3 regions of the Cellulosimicrobium sp. SJTW-1 genome follow, and region 3 is predicted to be linked to each of the others. Evidence: predicted binding sites of a transcription regulator. Region 3 holds the regulator's gene; each other region holds the start of a gene.
What was found. The regulator HrcA, encoded in region 3, represses chaperone genes, less so after heat shock. The targets are predictions, from matches to a motif close to TTNGCACTCGNNNNNNNCGAGTGCNAA.
Positions count from the first base shown of each region.

Region 1: RSE42_RS07165 (Hsp20/alpha crystallin family protein) is a predicted target of HrcA. The motif match lies at 2,998-3,024, and genes of this name have one in related genera.
Region 2: groL (chaperonin GroEL) is a predicted target of HrcA. The motif match lies at 4,706-4,732, and genes of this name have one in related genera.

Region 1 covers NZ_CP136680.1:1,571,336-1,577,937, reverse strand. The annotation lists gene RSE42_RS07180 (PP2C family serine/threonine-protein phosphatase) at 1-76, shown strand, start outside; gene RSE42_RS07175 (VWA domain-containing protein) at 147-1,430, shown strand; gene RSE42_RS07170 (FHA domain-containing protein) at 1,427-2,410, shown strand; gene RSE42_RS07165 (Hsp20/alpha crystallin family protein) at 2,418-2,903, opposite strand; gene RSE42_RS07160 (biotin transporter BioY) at 3,242-3,955, shown strand; gene RSE42_RS07155 (class I adenylate-forming enzyme family protein) at 3,976-5,373, shown strand; gene RSE42_RS07150 (thiolase family protein) at 5,370-6,581, shown strand.
Region 2 covers NZ_CP136680.1:3,428,223-3,434,824, reverse strand. The annotation lists gene RSE42_RS15405 (DUF3263 domain-containing protein) at 155-475, shown strand; gene RSE42_RS15400 (LytR C-terminal domain-containing protein) at 555-1,205, shown strand; gene RSE42_RS15395 (cold-shock protein) at 1,394-1,597, shown strand; gene RSE42_RS15390 (phytoene desaturase family protein) at 1,617-3,122, shown strand; gene RSE42_RS15385 (glycoside hydrolase family 15) at 3,169-4,638, opposite strand; gene groL (chaperonin GroEL) at 4,928-6,553, shown strand.
Region 3 covers NZ_CP136680.1:2,615,892-2,622,493, reverse strand. The annotation lists gene RSE42_RS11975 (hypothetical protein) at 1-291, shown strand, start outside; gene RSE42_RS11970 (DUF3097 domain-containing protein) at 403-1,266, opposite strand; gene RSE42_RS11965 (MFS transporter) at 1,422-2,885, shown strand; gene hrcA (heat-inducible transcriptional repressor HrcA) at 2,965-3,981, shown strand; gene dnaJ (molecular chaperone DnaJ) at 4,088-5,212, shown strand; gene RSE42_RS11950 (16S rRNA (uracil(1498)-N(3))-methyltransferase) at 5,226-6,038, shown strand; gene RSE42_RS11945 (HIT domain-containing protein) at 6,035-6,397, shown strand; gene RSE42_RS11940 (PhoH family protein) at 6,519-6,602, shown strand, end outside.

The sequences.
Region 1 (6,602 bases), 1.0 Mb from region 3:
GGCGACGCTCGCCCGGTTCTCCCGGGCGTCGTCCGCGACCCCGCCACCGCCCCCGGCGGACCCCGCCACCGCCTGACGCGCACCGCGCGTCGGGCCCCGACGACCCGATAGCCTGCACGAACACCCGCACCACCGAAGGAGCCCCCATGGCCGAGTTCGCCGCCGAGGTCTACCAGAACGAGTTCCTGTCCGAGGGCGCGACGGACGTCCACGCGATCGTCACCGTGACGTGCCGCGGCGCCGGGAGCGCGGGGAGCGCCGGCGGCGCGGGCGGGGTGGCCGAGATCATCATGGTCGACACGTCGGGGTCGATGTCGGGGCGCAACATCGAGGCCGCGAAGCACGCCGCCCAGGTCGCGGTCGACCAGATCCTCGACGGCACGTGGTTCGCGATCGTCGGCGGCAGCCACGTCGCGAACCGTGCGTTCCCCTACCCGAACGCCCGCATGGCCATGGTGCAGATGGAGCCGGGCGCGCGCGCCGAGGCGAAGCGCGCGATCTCGATGCTCACGCCCGGCGGCGGCACGGCGATGAGCACGTGGCTGCGCCTCGCGGACCAGCTCTTCGCGACGGTGCCGCAGGCGACGCAGCGGCACGCGATCCTGCTCACCGACGGCAAGAACGAGTCCGAGCCCCGCGCCAACCTCTCGGCCGCGGTGCGGGACGTCACGGGCCACTTCCAGTGCGACGCGCGCGGCGTCGGCTCGCGCTGGCAGGTCGACGAGCTGCGCGAGATCTCCACCGCGCTGCTCGGCACGGTGGACCTCATCGCGGACCCGAACGAGATCGCCGCCGACTTCGAGAAGCTCATGCAGGCCTCCATGGCGCGCGGCGTCGCTTCCGCGGACCTGCGCGTGTGGGCCCCGCAGGGCTCGCAGGTGCTGTTCGTCCGCCAGGTCGCCCCGACGGTCGAGGACCTCACGCACCGCCGGGCCGAGGTCAACCCGCTCACGGGCGCGTACCCGACCGGGTCGTGGGGCGACGAGTCGCGCGACTACCACGTCGCGGTCCGCGTGGCCTCGAAGCCCGTCGGCTCCGAGCAGCTCGCGGCGCGCGTCCAGCTCGCCGTGAACGGCGAGGTCGTGTCCTCGGGCCTGGTCAAGGCGAAGTGGTCCGACGACGAGTCGCTCACCACGCGCATCAACCCCGAGGTCGCGCACTACACCGGCCAGACCGAGCTCGCCGCGGCGATCCAGGAGGGCCTCGCGGCCAAGGCCTCGGGCGACGAGGCGACGGCGACCGTCAAGCTCGGGCGCGCCGTCCAGCTCGCGCAGCAGACCGGGAACGAGGAGGCGACGTCGCGCCTGCGCAAGGTCGTCGAGATCGACGACGAGGAGCACGGCACCGTACGGCTCAAGCGCAACACGTCGACGCTCGACGAGATGGCGCTCGACACCGCCTCGACGAAGACGACGCGGGTGCGTCGGTGAGCGCCGTCGTCTGCCCCAACGGGCACCCCTCGGAGTCGACCGACTACTGCGACGTGTGCGGCGAGCCCATCGCCGCGGCGTCCGCACCCGCGGCGCCCCCGGCGGGCGCGTCGTCCCCGGCACCGGGCGCGCCGTCCGGCACCCCGGCGCAGCCCCTCGAGTGCCCGAACTGCGGCTCGCCCGCCCCGGCCGGTGCGCTGTTCTGCGAGAACTGCGGCTACGACTTCACCACGGGCGCCCTGCCCGACCCGGTGGAGCCCGCGTCGGCGCTCTCGCTCGACCCGCCGTCGCGCCCCACGCCGGCGACCCCGGCCGCACCCGCCGCCGCACCGGCCGCACCCGCCGCACCGGAGGCAGGCGTCGCGTCGGGCGCGACGCCGCCCCCGCTCCCGGCCCCGGCCGCGACGCCCGCGTCCGCGGCCACCCCGCCGCCCGGCGCCTCCGCACCGCTCGAGGCTCCGGCGTCGACCCCGGCCCCCGGGACCGCCGCGGGTGCGCAGCCCGGCGGTGAGCCCGCCGACCCGGCCTCTCCCGCGCCGTCGGGCGCGCACCTCCCGACGCCGCCCGTGCCCGGGCCGGACCAGTGGGTCGTCGAGATCTGGATCGACCCCGACTGGTACGCGGCCCAGCAGCCCGAGGACCCCATGCCGTCGGCGGGCCTGCCGGGGCTCGTGGTGCTGCGCGAGCGCAGCGTGCTCGTGGGGCGCCCGTCGGTCTCGCGCGGCATCCACCCGCAGGTCGACTGCGGCGCGGACACCGGGGTCTCGCGACGGCACTGCCAGCTCAGCACGGACGGGCAGCGCTGGTGGGTCGAGGACCTGCAGTCCTCGAACGGCACCTACGTGAGCCCCGCGGGCGAACCGCTCCCGACGGACCCGATCCCCGCCGGCCAGCGACGCGAGCTGGCCGACGGGGACCGCGTGTACCTCGGGGCGTGGACGCGCCTCGTCGTCCGCAAGGCGCTCCCGGGCGAGGCGTGAGCCCGGCTCAGCCCTCCGACGTCTGAGGCTCGGCCTCGGCCGTGATCTGGGTCGCCGCGCCGCCCGCGCGGTGCGCGACCTCGATCCGGCGGGGCCGGGCCTCCTCGGCCACCGGGATCGTCAGCGTCAGCACGCCGTCCTCGTACGACGCCGTGATCTTGTCGAGCGCCAGGCCGCGCCCCACCGTGAGCTGGCGTGCGTACGTGCCGGACGGCCGCTCGCGGGCGAGCCACTGGACGTCCGGGTCGGTCCGGGGGCTGCGCTCGGCGCGGATGGTCAGCGTGCGGTCCTCGACGGACACGTCGATCGTGCCGGGATCGACGCCCGGGAGGTCCATCGTCAGCACGTAGTGGTCCCCGGCGCGGAACAGGTCGAGCGGCATGCCGCCCGAGGCCGCCGAGGCCGCGGTCGCGCGGGCGCCGGACGCGAGCTGGCCGACCAGACGGTCCATCGCGTCGAAGGTGCTCGTGAAGGGGTCGGTCATCGCAGCCACACCTCTCACCTCCTCGTCGCACGGTCCCGGACGGTCCGGGACCGGTCGGTGCTCCCGCGAGGCAGGCACCCCGCGGGCGGCTACAGCTCCTGTTTTAGCACTCTCCCCCCGCGAGTGCCAAGAGGTGCGACGCGCCGTGTCGCCCGGCCGGACAGGCCGGGTTGTGCGGCTCCCACACCGACCCCGCGCCCGCGCCCCGGCGCGGTTGGAGGATCCCTCCAACGCCTTGTGCGATCCGTGCACGGCGGGCCGCGGAGGTGGTCGCGAGCGCCGTCGCCCGACGACCGCCGTCCCGGCCAGAGTGGACACGCCCGACCACCGACAGCAGGGAGCCCGCGATGACCGACGCCCGCACGGAGACGCCCGCCGCCACCCCGTCCGCCACGGCGCCCACCGCCCCGGAGGTGCTGCGCGACGCACCGCGGGACGTGCCCGACCGTCGCCGCGGCCGGTTCGCGCTCGACGCCGGCGACGCCGCGCGGGTCGCGACGTTCGCCGCGCTCCTGGCCGCGCTCGGCCTGCCCGGCTCGATCGCGCTGTTCGGCAACGCGGTGCCCGTGACGCTCCAGACGCTGGGCGTCATGCTCGCGGGGGCGATCCTCGGCGCGTGGCGCGGCTCGCTCGCCGTCGCGACGTTCCTCGCGCTCGCCGCGGCCGGGCTCCCCGTCCTCGCGGGCGGGCGCGGCGGGCTCGGGGCGTTCGTCGGGCCGTCCGCGGGCTACCTCGTCGGGTTCCTCGCCGGCGCGGCCGTCGTCGGCCTGCTCGTCGACCGGCTCCGGCGCGTCACGTTCGCGCCCGTGCTCGTCGCGTGCGTCGTCGGCGGGATCGCGGTCGTCTACGCCGTCGGCATCCCGGTGCAGGCGCTCGTCACGGGCGTGCCGCTGCCCACGACCGCGCAGCTCTCGCTCGCGTTCCTGCCCGGTGACCTGCTCAAGGCGCTCGCCGCCGCCGCGATCACGGTGGGCGTCGTGCGGGCCTACCCCGCGGCCCGTCCCGTCGGGCGCACCGGCCGCGGCGACCGTGCCGCGGCCGACGGCCGCCCCGCCTCCTGAACACCTGCGAGAGTGTCCGCGTGCCCGTCGCCCACCAGGTCCTGACGCACGCCGCCGACCCGGCGGTGCGCGACCGTCCCGCCCTGCGCACGCCCGAGCGGTCGCGCACCTACGCGGCGCTCGCCGCGGACGCGCGCGCGGGCGCGACGCACCTGCGCGCGTCGGGCACGCGACCGGGCGACCTCGTCGCCGTGTCGCTGCCGGACCCGCTCGACCTGCTCACGGCGGTGCTGGCCGTCGACCACCTGGGTGCGACGCCGCTCGTGTGCGACGCCGCCTGGCCGCGCGCCCACCGCGCCGAGGTGCTGCGCACGCTCGCGCCGCGCACGTTCGTCGAGGTGCCGCTGCCGCGCGGGACCGGCACCGCCGACGGCGCGGAGCCGACGCCACCGCACGTCCCCGGTCCCGACGACCTCGCGTGGGCCGGGTTCTCGTCCGGGAGCACCGGCCGCCCGCGCGCGGTCGTGCGCACACGCGCGTCGTGGGCGGGGTCGTTCGACGCGGTCACGCGGCTCCTCGGGCTGCGAGCCACGGACACCGTCCTCGTCCCCGGCCCGCTCGCGTCGTCGCTGTACTGCTTCGCCGCCGTGCACACGCTCGCCGTCGGGGCGTGCGCCGTGCTCACCCGCACGCCGGCCGCGACGACGGCGGCGCTCGCGACGAGCGACGTCGTGCACCTCGTGCCGCAGGTCCTCGACGACGTGCTCGACGCCGTCGCCGCGGGCGCGCCGTCCCGGCTGCGGCACGCGGTCGTCGGCGGGGCGTCGCTCGCGCCCGAGGCGCGGGAGCGGGCCCGGGGCCTCGGCGTCGACGTGCTCGCGTACTACGGCGCCGTCGAGCTGTCGTTCGTCGCCTACGACCCCGACGGGTCCGGGATGCGCGCGTTCCCCGGCGTGGACCTGGCGGTCCGTCCGCTGCCGTCGGCGAGCGTCGGCGAGGTGTGGGTCCGCTCGCCGTGGGTGTCGCGCGGCTACCTCGCACGCGCCACGGGGCCGCTGCGGCGCGACGGCGCGTGGCACACCGTCGGGGACCTCGCCGACCCGGGGCCGGAGCCGCTCGTGCTGCGCGGCCGGGGCGACGGCGCGATCCTCTCGGGCGGCTCGACGGTCGTGCCCGAGGACGTCGAGGTCGTGCTGCGGGCCGTGCCCGGGGTGCGCGACGTCGTCGTGCTCGGCACGGCGCACCGGCGCCTCGGGGCGGTCGTGACCGCCGTCGTGGAGTGCGACGACCGGTCGGGGCTGCGTGCGCACCTCGAGCGGGTCGCCCGTGCGGCGCTCGCGCCGGCCCAGCGACCGCGGCGCTGGTACGGCACGCGCGCGCTGCCGCGGACGCCGTCGGGCAAGCCCGCGCGCGGCGCGGTGAGCGAGGCCCTCGGCGGGACGGACCTCGCGCGGTCGGGCCTGGAGCCGCTGCGGTGACCCGGCACCCGAGCACGTCGACGCGCGGCACGACGGACGCGACGCCCGTGGTGGTCGCCGCGCGCCGCACGTGGATCGGCACCGCGGGCCACGGGCACCGGGCGCTCACCGAGGTGGACCTCGCGGCCGCTGTGCTGCGCGCGACCCTCGACGACGCACGGGCGCACGGCGTCGCTGCCGACGTCGCGGACGTCGTGCTCGGGTGCTGCACGGGCCCCGGCGGGGACGTCGCGCGCGTCGCGGCGCTCGCCGCCGGAGCGGGCGTCGGCGTGCCGGGGCTCACCGTCGACCGGCAGTGCGCGTCGGGCCTCGCGGCCGTGCTCGTCGCGGCGCAACAGGTCCGCGCGGGCGAGGCGGCGCTCGTCCTCGCGGGCGGCACCGAGAGCGCGACGCGCTCGCCCGCGCGGGCCCACCGCACGCCGTGGGGTGACGTCCCGTACGCGCGCGCGGCGTTCGCGCCCGTGCCGTGGGCGGACCCGGGGATGGGCGCCGCCGCCGACGAGCTCGCGCGGCGTCACGGCGTGACCCGCGAGCGCCAGGAGGCGTACGCGGTGCGCAGCCACGCGCGCGCCCGCGCGGCGCACGACGCCGGGCGGTTCGCCGCGGAGACCGTGCGCGTCGGCCGGCCGGGCCGTGCCCTGGAGTGCGACGAGCGCGCGCGCCGCCTCGACCCGGCCGTCGTCGCACGGCTCTCCGCCGCGTTCACCCCCGGCGGGACGGTCACGGCGGCGACGTCGAGCCCGGTGAGCGACGGCGCCGCGGTCGTCGCGGTGGTTCCCGAGGCGGTGCGCCGCGACCGGGGCCTCGCGGGCCTGCGGGTCGTCGCGTCGGCCACCGTGGGCTGCGACCCGGCGCTGCCCGGGTGGGGCCCGGTGCCCGCGGTGCGCGCCGTGCTCGACCGCGCCGGCGCGCGGCTCGACGACGTGGCCGCGGTCGAGGTCGTCGAGGCGTTCGCGGCCCAGGTACTCGCGGTCACTGACGCGCTCGGCCTCGACCCGCTGGGCGACCCGGCGGACGACGCCCGCCTGTGCGCCGACGGCGGCGCGCTCGCGCTGGGCCACCCGTGGGGCGCGAGCGGCGCGGTGTCCGTGGTCCGGCTGTTCTCCCGGCTCGTGCGCGGGGGCGCGCGGGCCGGGACGCTCGGGCTCGCGACGGCGGCGGTCGGCGGCGGCCAGGGCGTCGCGGTGCTCGTGGAGGTGGCGCGGTGATCGCGTGGGCGGCGCGCGCCG
Region 2 (6,602 bases), 810 kb from region 3:
CGCTCTCCACGGCTCCGAGCCTAACCGGCGTCCTCGGCGCGTCCGCAGCGTGCGGCGAGGACGAATGACACGGGTGTGGTTCGTGCGTAGGCTGAGAGGCGGCCGCGCGCGGGAGTGCGCAGGTCCGGTGACGAGAGAGTGCAGGGAGGGAACGATGAGCGAGGCGGCGTACGTGCTCGACGGACCCGACGCGGTCGGCGACCCGACCACCTCGGAGGCGCCGGCGTCGAGCCTGAGCGAGCGGGACCAGGAGATCCTGGCGTTCGAGCGGCAGTGGTGGAAGTACTCGGGCGCCAAGGAGCAGGCGGTGCGCGAGCTGTTCGACATGTCCGCGACGCGCTACTACCAGGTGCTCAACGCGCTCATCGACTCCCCGGCCGCGCTCGCGCACGACCCCATGCTCGTCAAGCGGCTGCGGCGGATGCGCTCCACCCGGCAGCGGGCGCGCACGGCGCGCCGGCTCGAGGGTCTCTGACCCGGGACGACGGGCCGCGCGTGAAGTCCGGGCGAACAGGGCGTTTAGCCGAGAGCCCCGACCGGGCTACCCTGTCGCCGTGACGAAGAGCCGCTACCCGTACGCGCCCGACGAGTTCGACGCGCCCGCGCCGCAGGGTGCGCCCGTGGGGGTGCACCGCACGCCGCGCAGCGGGTGGAGCAAGACGTGGCCGTTCCTGCTCGTCGCCGTCGTCTTCGCCGGCCTCGCGTACGGGGGCGTCGCGCTGCTGTCCGACAACGGTGCCACGGACGACCCGCCGCAGGCGCAGTCCACGGAGCCGCCGCCCGCGGAGACCGAGGAGCCGCCCGCGGCGGAGGAGCCGCCCGCGACCGAGGAGCCCCCGGCCACGGAGGAGCCGCCCGCGACCGAGGAGACGCCCGAGACCCCGGACCTGGCGACGCTCATGGCGGCGGCCGACCCGAGCGCGTTCGTCCGTGTGCTGAACGACGGCGGTCCGGAGGGCGAGTCGCGCGTCGGCAAGGATGCGCTGGTGTCGCAGGGGTTCACGAACGTCGAGTTCGCGCCCTATCCGGACGGAGGCTCCGGCCAGGACGTCAACACGGTCTGGTACGTGCCGAACCGCAGCGACACCGCCGCTGCCGTCGCCGCGACGCTCGGCATCCCGGCCGAGAACGTCCGGGAGGAGCCGTCGCTGCGCGGAGGCGATGTCGTCGTCGTCGTGAAGTCCGAGCTCGCACCCGTCGGCTGACCTACCCTGTCGGGTCCGGCTGTGGTGCCGCGACCCGAGCTCTGCACCCGCGTGACCTGCTCGTTCGGCCCGGAGTCCGACGAGCGCCACCTGCCGTTCGACCTTCCGTGCACGCCGCCTGCGGGCTAGGCTCGGGCTACCACGGGGCGGCGGTCGCCTCGCGGGCGACGATGCACGAGGAGACGTACATGGCTCAGGGGACCGTGAAGTGGTTCAACGCCGAGAAGGGCTACGGGTTCATCACGCCCGCAGCGGGTGGGCAGGACCTCTTCGTGCACTTCAGCGCGATCCAGACGGACGGCTACCGCACGCTCGACGAGGGCCAGGAGGTCGAGTTCGAGCTCGGCCAGGGCAGCAAGGGCCCGCAGGCCGAGCAGGTGCGGCCGCTCTGAGCCCGGCTCCGAGGGTCGCGTGACGGAGGATCTCGACGCCGTCGTCGTCGGTTCGGGCCCCAACGGCCTGGCCGCCGCCGTGACCCTCGCACGCGCCGGTCTCTCCGTGCGCGTGCTGGAGGCGCAGCCGACGTCGGGCGGCGGGGCCCGCACGCTCGACCTCGGCCTGGCCGACGGCGTCGTGCACGACGTGTGCTCGGCGGTGCACCCGATGGCGTGGGCCTCGCCGTTCTTCGAGGCGTTCGACCTCGGCGCGCGCGGCGTGGAGCTGCTCGCGCCGGAGGTCTCGTACGCCCACCCCCTCGACGGGGGTCGCGCGGGCGTGGCCTATCACGACCTCGAGCGCACGGTCGAACGGCTCGGGGTCGACGGCGCCGCCTGGCGCGCCCTGCTCGGCCCGCTCTCCGAGGGGTGGCGCGACGTCGTCGCGGTCGCCCTCGGCGACAAGCGCTCGGTGCCGGGACGCGTGCTCACGCCGAGCGGCGCCGGTGTGACGGCCCGGTTCGGCGCGGCGGTGCTCGAGCAGGGGAGCCCCGCGTGGACGCGGCGCTTCCGCACCGACGAGGCCGGCGCGCTCCTCACGGGCGTCGCCGCGCACGCGATCTCCCGCCTCCCGTCGCTCGCCGCGGCCGGGACCGCGGTGCTGCTGGCGTCGCTCGGCCACGCGCCGGGCGGCTGGCCGCTGCCGCGCGGCGGCTCCGGCGCGATCGTCGCCGCGCTCGAGGACGACCTGCGCGCCCACGGGGGCGGCGTCGTCACGGGCCATCGGGTCGGCTCGCGCGCCGACCTCCCGCGGGCTCGCGCCTACGTGTTCGACACGACGCCGCGCGTCGTCGCCGACGTGTTCGCGGACCGGCTCCCGCCGCGTGCGGAGGACGCGCTGCGCCGGTTCCGGCACGGCGACGCCGCCGCGAAGGTCGACCTCGTGCTCTCCGGGCCCGTGCCCTGGGCCGACCCGGAGGTGGGGCGCGCGGGGACCGTGCACCTCGGCGGGACGCGCGCCGAGATGGCGCGCAGCGAGGCCGACGTCGCCGCCGGTCGCCACGCCGCCCGGCCCGTGGTGCTGGTGAGCGACCCGACCGTCGTCGACCCCGGGCGCGGGGCGGGCGGGCTGCGCCCGCTGTGGACCTACGCGCACGTGCCCGCGGGGTCGACGCGCGACGTGACGGAGGACGTCGTCGCGCAGGTCGAGCGGTTCGCGCCGGGCTTCCGGGACGTCGTCGTGGCGTCGCGCTGCGTGCCCGCGGCGGAGATGGCGGCGCACGACGAGAGCTACGTGGGTGGCGACATCGCGGGCGGTGCCGTGAGCATGTGGCAGATGGTCGCGCGGCCCACGCCCCGGTTCGACCCCTACGCCGTCGGGCTGGAGGGCGTCTACCTGTGCTCGGCGTCCACGCCGCCCGGGCCGGGCGTGCACGGCCTCGGGGGCTGGTACGCCGCGCAACGGGTGCTGCGACGCGAGTTCGACGTGCGCGACGTGCCCGAGCTGGGGCCCGTCGCGGCGAGCGGCGCGACCACCCGGTAGCCCCGGCGCGCCGGCCGCGGCGGACCGGGAGAGCCCAGGAGGGCCGTCAGCCCGCGCCGCCCGGCGTGCCGTGGGTGTCGAGCTCCACGAGCGCGAGCACGACGAGCGCGGAGCTCCACGACAGCGGCGCGACGGCGGCGGGGGAGCCGTCGGCGAGCACCTTCTCGGGGATGGCCCCGGACGCGGTGCGGTGGTCGTCGACCCAGCGGAGCCAGTCCTCGGCGTCGGCGCGGTCCTCGGGGTCGGACGACGACGCCGCCGCCAGCGCGTACAGCGTGGTCTGGGGCGTCCACGAGATGCCGTCGGCCCGCCAGCCCGCGCCCGGCGCGAGCCCGCCCGCCGGGCGCAGCATCTCGCGCACGGACGCGCGCCAGGCCTCGTCCGCCCCGGCGAGCGGCTCCGGCTGGAACGGCGGCAGCACGAACGCGGTCGAGGCGTCGCGCGCGCCGCCCGTGACGTGGCGCGGGTAGCCCTGGGACCCGAACGAGCGCTCGACCGCCATGCGCAGACGGGCGGCGGCGAGGGTCGCCTCGTGCGCGCGCCCCGTCTCGCCCGCGGCCGCGTACACGTCCGCCGCGGCCTCCAGGCCGGCGAGCAGCGGTCCGGCGGTCCCGAGCGTGAGGGACGTGGGCTCGACCTCCCAGTAGTCGCTCGACGGCGGCGGCAGCGGGTCCTCGCCGTCGACGAGCTCGAGCGCGTGGTCCGTCGCGGCGTCGACCAGCGGGCGCAGCTCGGCGACCACCTCGGGGCGGTCCGCAGCGGGCATCTCCTCCAGCACGACGTCGGTGGCCCACAGGACCCAGCCGACGCCGTCGGACTGGATGCCCCGGTCGTCCGGGACCCCCGACCCGTCGGGGAGGTAGCGCGCGTGGAACGAGCCGTCGTCCTCCTGGACCCGGGCGAGGAAGCCGAGGACGGCGCGCGCGTCGTCGACGTGGCCGGTGCGTGCGAACGCCGCCGCGGTGAACGACGCGTCGCGCGGCCACACGTAGCGCCACTTGGGCGACGGCGCGGCGAGGGCGGCGCCGTCGTCGAGCGTGAGGGCGCGCAGGTCGAGCAGGGCCGCCTCGCCGAGCGCGGCGAACGGCCCGCCCGCACCCGGTACGACGCCGGACGCGAGCCAGGCCCGCGACGCGGCGGCGGTCTGGTGGGCGAGACCGGGATCGACGAGCGCCGTCGCGTCGAGGCGCGCCCCGGCCACCTGCGCGAGCCGGTCCGCCTCGCCGTCCGCGGGGTCGACGCCCGCGGCGAGCGCGCCGGGGTCGAGCGACGTCGGGTCGAGCACGCGGCTGCCCTCGAGGTACGTCGCGCCGACGCCGGGCGCGAGGCGCAGCACCGCGGGGCCGCCGTCGGGTCCGGTCGTCACCGCGACGCCGTCCTGGTAGAGGTCGATGTGCTCGCCCGCGGGCGCCGCGACCGCGGTCGCGGCGGTCAGGCCGAGGGCAGGGACCAGCACGAAGCCGGCCAGGGCTGCGAGGGGGCGCCACGACGGTGTTGCGCGGATCACACCGCGCATCCTAGAGCGAGCCGCGCGGTGCGCGGTTTCGCCCCTCGCGATACGCGGCGGCATGGCGCACCGCTGTCTTGCACTCGCACCGTGCGAGTGCCAATAATGGCGTTAGCACTCTCGTCACGAGAGTGACAGAAGTGACCAGCGCAGGCAGCCGCTCAGGCGGCTGCGGCGCAACCCACCAGGTCGACAGGTGAGGCCCGCCCTGGCGGCGTGACATGAACGCCGCCGTCGTGGGTCGTCCGTCGCGGGCGCCGGCCGACCGCCATACGCCACCAGCGGAGGATCATTCCCCATGGCCAAGATCATCGCCTTCGACGAGGAGGCTCGTCGGAGCATGGAGCGCGGGCTCAACGCCCTCGCCGACACCGTCAAGGTCACCCTCGGCCCCAAGGGCCGCAACGTCGTGCTCGACAAGAAGTGGGGCGCGCCGACCATCACGAACGACGGCGTCTCCATCGCCAAGGAGATCGAGCTCGAGGACCCGTACGAGAAGATCGGTGCGGAGCTCGTCAAGGAGGTCGCCAAGAAGACCGACGACGTCGCGGGTGACGGCACGACCACCGCGACCGTGCTCGCCCAGGCGCTCGTGCGCGAGGGCCTGCGTGTCGTCGCGGCCGGCGCCAACCCGATCGCCGTCAAGCGCGGCATCGAGAAGGCCGTCGACGCGGTGACGGAGCAGCTGCTCAACGCCGCGAAGGACATCGAGACCAAGGAGGAGATCGCCGCCACGGCCGCCATCTCCGCCGGCGACCCCGCGATCGGCGAGCTCATCGCCGAGGCCCTCGACAAGGTGGGCAAGGAGGGCGTCATCACGGTCGAGGAGTCGAACACGTTCGGCCTCGAGCTCGAGCTCACCGAGGGCATGCGCTTCGACAAGGGCTTCCTCGCGCGCTACTTCGAGACGGACCCCGAGCGCCAGGAGGCCGTGCTCGAGGACCCGTACGTCCTCATCGTCGAGTCCAAGATCTCGAACGTGAAGGACCTGCTCCCGGTCCTCGACCAGGTCATGAAGGCCGGCCGCTCGCTCCTCATCATCGCCGAGGACGTCGAGGGCGAGGCGCTCGCGACCCTGGTGCTCAACAAGATCCGTGGCACGTTCAAGTCCGTCGCCGTCAAGGCCCCGGGCTTCGGCGACCGCCGCAAGGCCATGCTCCAGGACATCGCGATCCTCACCGGCGGCCAGGTCATCACCGAGACGGTGGGCCTCAAGCTCGAGAACGCGACGCTGGACCTGCTCGGCCAGGCGCGCAAGGTCGTCGTCACGAAGGACGAGACCACGATCGTCGAGGGCGCGGGCGACGCCGACCTGATCCAGGGTCGCGTCAACCAGATCCGTGGCGAGATCGAGAAGTCGGACTCCGACTACGACCGCGAGAAGCTCCAGGAGCGCCTCGCGAAGCTCGCCGGCGGCGTGGCCGTCATCAAGGCGGGTGCCGCGACGGAGGTCGAGCTCAAGGAGCGCAAGCACCGCATCGAGGACGCCGTCCGCAACGCGAAGGCTGCCGTCGAGGAGGGCATCGTCGCCGGTGGTGGCGTCGCGCTCATCCAGGCCGGTGCCGTCGCGTTCGAGAAGCTCGAGCTCGAGGGCGACGAGGCGACCGGTGCACAGATCGTGCGCGCCGCGATCGACGCCCCGCTCAAGCAGATCGCGGTCAACGCGGGCCTCGAGGGTGGCGTCGTGGCGGAGAAGGTGCGCAACCTCCCGTCGGGCCAGGGCCTCAACGCCGCGACCGGTGAGTACGAGGACCTCCTCGCCGCCGGCGTGAACGACCCGGTCAAGGTCACGCGCTCCGCGCTGCAGAACGCCGCCTCCATCGCGGCGCTGTTCCTCACGACCGAGGCCGTCGTGGCCGACAAGCCGGAGAAGGCCGCCCCCGCGGGCGACCCGACCGGTGGCATGGGCGGCATGGACTTCTGAGCCGACCCGCCTCCCCTCACGGGGAGTCGTAGGACACCGAAGGCCGTCG
Region 3 (6,602 bases):
ATCGGGTTCTTCCTGTGCGTCCTGCCCGGGCTCGCGATGCTGCTGTTCTCGGCGTTCGTGTACTACGTCGCGCTCGACCAGGGCGTCGACGCGATCACGGCGATCCGCACGAGCTTCTCGCTCGTCGCGAAGAACTTCGGGCAGGTGTTCCTGCTCCTGCTCGCCCTCGTCGGGATCAACATCCTCGGCGCGATCCCGTGCGGTCTCGGGCTCTTCGTGACGATCCCGCTGAGCTACATCGCCGTCGGCTACGCCTACCGTCGTCTCACGGGCGGCGTCCCGGCCGCCTGACACCCGGCCGACGCTGTCGCCGCGCCCCGGTACCGCCCGTCGGTACCGGGGCGCGGTGCGTGACGAGCGCGGTACCTCACGCGCGCGGTGCGTCCGGGCGCCCGCGACCGGTCAGGGCGCGGTGACGAAGTCGATGAGCTCCTCGACGCGCCCGAGCAGCGACGGCTCCAGGTCGGCGTACGTGCGCACCGTGCCGAGGATGCGCTGCCACGCGCGGCCGACGTCCTCCGCGCTCTCCGCCGGCCAGCCGAGCTCGCGCAGGATCCCGCGCTTCCACTCGGTGCCGCGCTCGATCACGGGCCACCGCTCGAGGCCGATCCGGGCCGGCTTCACCGCCTGCCAGACGTCGACGTACGGGTGCCCGAGCACGAGCACCGTGCCCGCGGGCGACCGCCGCAGCGCCTCGTCGGCGATCCGCCGCTCCTTGCTGCCGGGCACGAGGTGGTCCACGAGCACGCCCACGCGACGCTGCGGCGTCGGGCCGAAGTCCGCGAGCGCCGCCGCGAGGTCGTCGACGCCGTGCAGCGGCTCGACGACGACCCCCTCCACGCGCAGGTCGTCGCCCCACACCTTCTCGACGAGCTCGGCGTCGTGCTTGCCCTCGACCCAGATGCGGCTCCCGCGCGCGACGCGCGCCCGCTGCCCGACGACGGCCCGCGAGCCCGAGGCCGTGCGCGTCGGCGCGGCGGGGGCGCGGGAGGTGACGGGCGGGGTGAGCTCGACGGGCGCGCCGTCGACCCAGAAGCCCGGCCCGAGCGGGAACGTGCGGGTCCGGCCCGCGCGGTCCTCGAGCACGACGACGTGCATCCCGCCCGACTTCTCGACCCGGACCACGGCCCCGACCCACCCGGTCTGCACCTCCTCGACGACGAGGCCGCGCTCCGCGGGCTGCGGGCGCGACACGGGCCGCGCGCGGTGGTGGGTGGGGGCGGGCGTGCCGCCGAGGACGTCGGAGCCGTAGCGGTCGAAGGACACGGCGTCACCCTAGGCCAGCGTCCGCCGCTCACCACCGAGATCGCCCCGTGCGTCGCGGGATCGGCGTCCCGCGGGAAGGTCCCGGGCGCCCGACCCGGCCGCGCACGGCGGCTCCCGGCGCGCGCGCCCCCGGGGCGGGGTGGTACCACGGACCGATGAGCCAGCAGCGCGCGGAGCCGGACCCGAACCGCTGGCGCGTGCTGCCGGTCTGCCTCGCGGTGGGCTTCATCACGACGCTCGACGTGTCGATCGTCAACGTGGCCCTGCCGTCGATCGAGTCGTCGCTCGACGCGGGCCCGACCCAGCTCCAGCTCGTCGTCGCCGGCTACACGCTCGCGTTCGGGCTCGCGCTGGTGCCCGCCGGGCGGCTGGGCGACGCGGGCGCACGACGACCGCTCTTCATCGCGGGCCTCCTGGGCTTCGCGCTCATGAGCCTCGCGTCCGGGCTCGCGCCGACCGACACGTGGCTCGGCGTCGCGCGCCTGCTCCAGGGCGTGAGCGCGGGCGTCCTCAACCCGCAGGTCGTCGGTCTCATCCAGCAGCAGTTCCGCGGGTACGAGCGCGGGCGCGCGTTCGGCATGTTCGGCGCGACCATCGGCGTCTCGACGGCGCTCGGGCCCCTGCTGGGCGGGCTCATCATCGCCGCGGCGGGCCCGGAGACGGGGTGGCGGTGGGTGTTCCTCGTGAACATCCCCGTCGTCGCCGTGCTCCTGCCCTTCGCCTGGCGCCTCGTGCCCGGGCCGCCGCGCACCGGCTCGGGCGCGGCGCGCGGGCCGCGCCGGCTCGACCTCGTCGGGCTGGGCCTGCTCGGCGCCGCGACCCTCGGCGTGATGATGCCGTTCGTCACGACGACCGGCCGCGGCGACGACGCGTCGCGCTGGTGGTGGCTCGTGCCGGCCGCGGCCGCCGTGGTGGGCGCCGTCGGGTGGGAGCGGCGCTACCAGCGGCGCACGGGCGAGGCCGTGCTCGACCCGCAGGTCGTGGGGCTCGGGTCCTTCCGCAACGGCGCGCTGCTCGGCCTCGCGTACTTCGCCGGGTTCACGGGCATCTTCCTCGTCGTCACGCTCTACCTCCAGGACGAGCTCGGGTACACGCCGCTCCAGGCGGGGCTCGTCGGCACGCCGTTCGCGGTCGCGTCGGGCGTGTCGGCGTGGTTCTCGGGCCGCTGGGTCGCGCGCTGGGGCCGCGAGCTCGTCGTCGGCGGTGTCGTGCTCGTGCTCGTGGGGGTGGTCGCGGCGGAGGTCGTCGTGCGCACGCTCGGGGACGACCCGGGCGCCGTCGGCCCGGCGCTCGCGGTCGCGCTGCTCGTCGCGGGCGCGGGCAGCGGGACGGTCATCGCGCCGAACCAGACGCTCACGCTGTCCGAGGTGCCGGTGAACCGGGCCGGGGTGGCGGGCAGCATGCTGCAGCTCGGCCAGCGCATCGGGTCGGCCGTCGGGATCTCCGTGGTCCTGTCCGTCTACTACGGCGGGCTCGCGAGCGGCGACTCGGCGGCGGACGCGACCGGGCGCGCGCTCCTGGTGACGATCGGCCTCGTCGCGGTCGCGCTCGTCGTCGGCCTCCTCGACCTGCGTTCGCGACGAGCGGAGGACCGCCGGACGGGCCGCGCGGACGCGTAGGATTGGCACTCGGAGGTCGAGAGTGCCGACTCCCGCACGCCCGCCCGGGCGGCGACGGTGCGGCACGCGGGAGGTGGACGTGAGCGAGGAGCGCCGGCTCGAGGTGCTGCGGGCCATCGTCGAGGACTACGTCCTCACGCGCGAGCCCGTGGGTTCGCGCGTGCTCACCGAGCGCCACAGCCTCGGCGTCTCGCCCGCCACGATCCGCAACGACATGGCGGCCCTCGAGGACGCCGGGTACATCGCCCAGCCGCACACGTCCGCGGGCCGGATCCCGACGGACAAGGGCTACCGGCTCTTCGTGGACCGCCTCTCGGGCGTCAAGCCGCTGTCCGCGCCGGAGAAGCGCGCCATCGAGACCTTCCTGTCCGAGGGCGTGGACCTCGACGACGTCATCGCCCGCGCCGGGCGCCTGCTCGCCCAGCTCACCGGCCAGGTCGCCGTCGTGCAGTACCCGTCGCTGAGCCGGTCGGGCCTGCGCCACCTCGAGCTGGTGCCCGTCGGCGAGTCGCGGCTCCTGGTCGTCATCATCACGGACACGGGTCGCGTCGAGCAGCGCACGCTCGAGGTCGCGAGCCTGCCGGACGAGGGCACGCTCGTCGAGGTGCGCGCGCGGCTCAACGCCGCGGCCGCGGGCAAGCGCCTCACGGACCTCGCGCCCGGTCTCGCCGCCGTGACCGAGAGCTTCCACCCCGACGACGCCCCGCTCGTCCGCGCGGTGGGCGACCTCGTCGCCCAGACGCTCGCGGAGGAGAGCGAGGAGCGCCTCGTCCTCGCGGGCACGGCGAACCTCGCGCGCGCGGGCATGCGGTTCGAGCATGCGCTGCGCCCCGTCCTCGAGGCGCTCGAGGAGCAGGTCGTCCTGCTCGGGCTGCTCACCGAGATGGCCGCCGAGTCGGGCGTGAGCGTCCGGATCGGTCGCGAGACCCAGCTCGAGGGCCTCGCGGAGACCTCCGTCGTGACGACCGGTTACGGTAACGACGGTGACACGGTCGCGCTCGTCGGCTCGATCGGGCCGACCCGCATGGACTACCCCGGCACCATCGCGGCGGTGCGCGCGGTCGCGCGCTACCTGTCACGGGTGCTCGGCACGTGAGCCCCGCGGTCTCCCCGCCCGCGGCGGGCCCGCTCGACGACCACCCCCGACCCCTCCCGACCGGCCCCGCGCCGGCCTCACGACCCGCACCAGCAGAGAGTGACGTGTGAGCGACTACTACGAGATCCTCGGCGTGGCCCGTGACGCCAGCCAGGACCAGATCAAGAAGGCGTACCGCAAGCTCGCGCGCGAGCTGCACCCGGACGTCGCGGGCGAGGAGGCGGGCGACCGCTTCAAGGACGTCGCGCGCGCCTACGAGGTGCTGTCCAACCCGGAGAAGCGCCAGCAGTACGACCTCGGCGTCGACCCCAGCGCCCCCGGCGGCGGGGGCGGCGGCCCGATGGGCGGCGGGTTCGGCTTCCAGGACATCTTCGAGACGTTCTTCGGCGGCGCCCAGGCGCAGCAGGGCCCGATCCCGCGCGCCCGCCGCGGCCAGGACGCGCTCGTGCGGCTCGACATCGACCTCTCCGAGGCGACGTTCGGCGCGCAGCGCGAGCTCCAGGTCGACACGGCGGTCGTGTGCGGCACGTGCGGCGGCACCTGCTGCCGTCCGGGCACCTCGCCCCGCACGTGCGAGGTGTGCCACGGCCGCGGCACGGTCCAGCGCGTCGCGCGCTCGTTCCTCGGCCAGGTCATGACGAGCGCGCCGTGCGCCGCGTGCCAGGGCTTCGGCACGGTCATCCCCGAGCCGTGCGCGGAGTGCTCGGGCGAGGGCCGCGTGCGCAGCCGCCGCAGCATCACGGTCAACGTCCCGGCGGGCGTCGACACGGGCACGCGCATCAAGCTCACCGCGCAGGGCGAGGTCGGCCCGGCCGGCGGCCCCGCGGGCGACCTGTACGTCGAGATCCGCGAGCGCAACCACGACACGTTCGTGCGCCGCGGCGACGACCTGCACTGCACCCTCCAGGTGCCCATGACGGCGGCCGCCCTCGGCACCGTGCTCGAGCTGGAGACGCTCGACGGGCTCCAGGAGATCGACCTGCGCCCCGGCACGCAGCCGAACCAGATCGTCACGCTGAAGAACCTCGGTGTCGGGCACCTGCACGGCAGCGGGCGCGGCGACCTCAACGTGCACATCGAGGTCCAGGTGCCGACGGCCCTCGACCCCGAGCAGGAGCAGCTCCTGCGCTCGCTCGCCGCGCTGCGCGGCGAGGAGCGGCCCGAGCCCCGGCTCGCCGCCGCGCACCCGGGCGTGTTCTCGCGCCTGCGCGACAAGCTCTCCGGCCGCTGAGCGGGGCGCGGGCATGAGTGCTCCGGTGTTCCTCGCCGAGACGGGGACCGACGGCGTCGCGCCCGGCGACCGGTACGTGCTCGACGGCGCGGAGGGCCGGCACGCGGGCGTCGTGCAGCGGCGCGGCGCGGGCGAGCGCGTCGACGTCGTCGACGGTGACGGGCTCCGGCTGCGGTGCGTCGTCGAGCACGCCGAGTCGGGCCGCGTGACGCTCCTCGTGCAGGAGGTGGACCGCGAGCCGGCGCCGGACGTCGTCGTGACGCTCGTCCAGGCGCTCGCCAAGGGTGACCGCGACGAGATGGCGATCGAGGCGGCGACGGAGATCGGCGTCGACGTGGTCGTGCCGTGGCAGGCGGAGCGGTCCGTCGTCGTGTGGCGCGGCGAGCGCGCGGCGAAGTCCCGCGCGCGGTGGCTCGCGACCGTCCGCACGGCGACCAAGCAGGCCCGGCGCGCGCGCCTGCCCCGCGTCGAGGTCGCGCTCGACTCGCGCGGCCTCGCGGCGCGGGTCGTCGACGTCGTCGCGGCGGGCGGTCGGGCGATCGTCCTGCACGAGGAGGCGACGACGCCGCTCGCCGACGTCGGGCTGCCCGCCGGTCCGGCCACGGACGGCGCGCCCGCGCCCGAGGTGCTCGTCGTCGTCGGCCCGGAGGGCGGGATCTCCGACCGCGAGCTCGCCGACCTCACGGCGGCCGGCGCGGTCGCGGCGCGGCTCGGGCCCCACGTGCTGCGCACGTCGACCGCCGGCCCGGTGGCCGTGGCGCTGCTCGCGGAGCGGCTCGGCCGCTGGGGCGTGGCCGGGACGCGTGGTCTAGCCTCGGGGGCATGACGAGCACCGACCTGCGCACCGACCCGGACTGCCTCTTCTGCCGCATCGTCGCGGGGGAGGTGCCGGCCGACGTCGTGGCGACCAGCGAGCGCTCGATCGCGTTCCGCGACATCGACCCGCAGGCGCCCGTGCACGTGCTCGTGGTCCCGCGTGACCACCACGGCGACATCGCCCAGCTCGCGGCGGCGGACCCGGAGCTGCTCGGCGACGTCGTCGCGCTGGCGGACGAGGTGGCGGGCGACCTGGCCGACGGCCAGTTCCGGCTCATCTTCAACTCGGGGCCGCGCGCCGGCCAGAGCGTGTTCCACGTGCACGGCCACGTCATCGCGGGCGCCGAGCTCGGCTGGTCGCCCGCCTGAGCCCTGCGCGAAAGCGCGTGTGACGCCCGGCCGCGCTCGGTACGATGGAAGCGATCTGCGGGGCGGTGGCCGTCCCGGACCCACTGCCCGACCGAAGGAGCGCAGCGGCGCAAGCCGGCTCATGACCTCTCTGTCCCGAGAACCCGACCCCTCGTCGCACCGGGTCGAGCACCGCATCGTCATCCCGAACCACGTGCCGATGGTG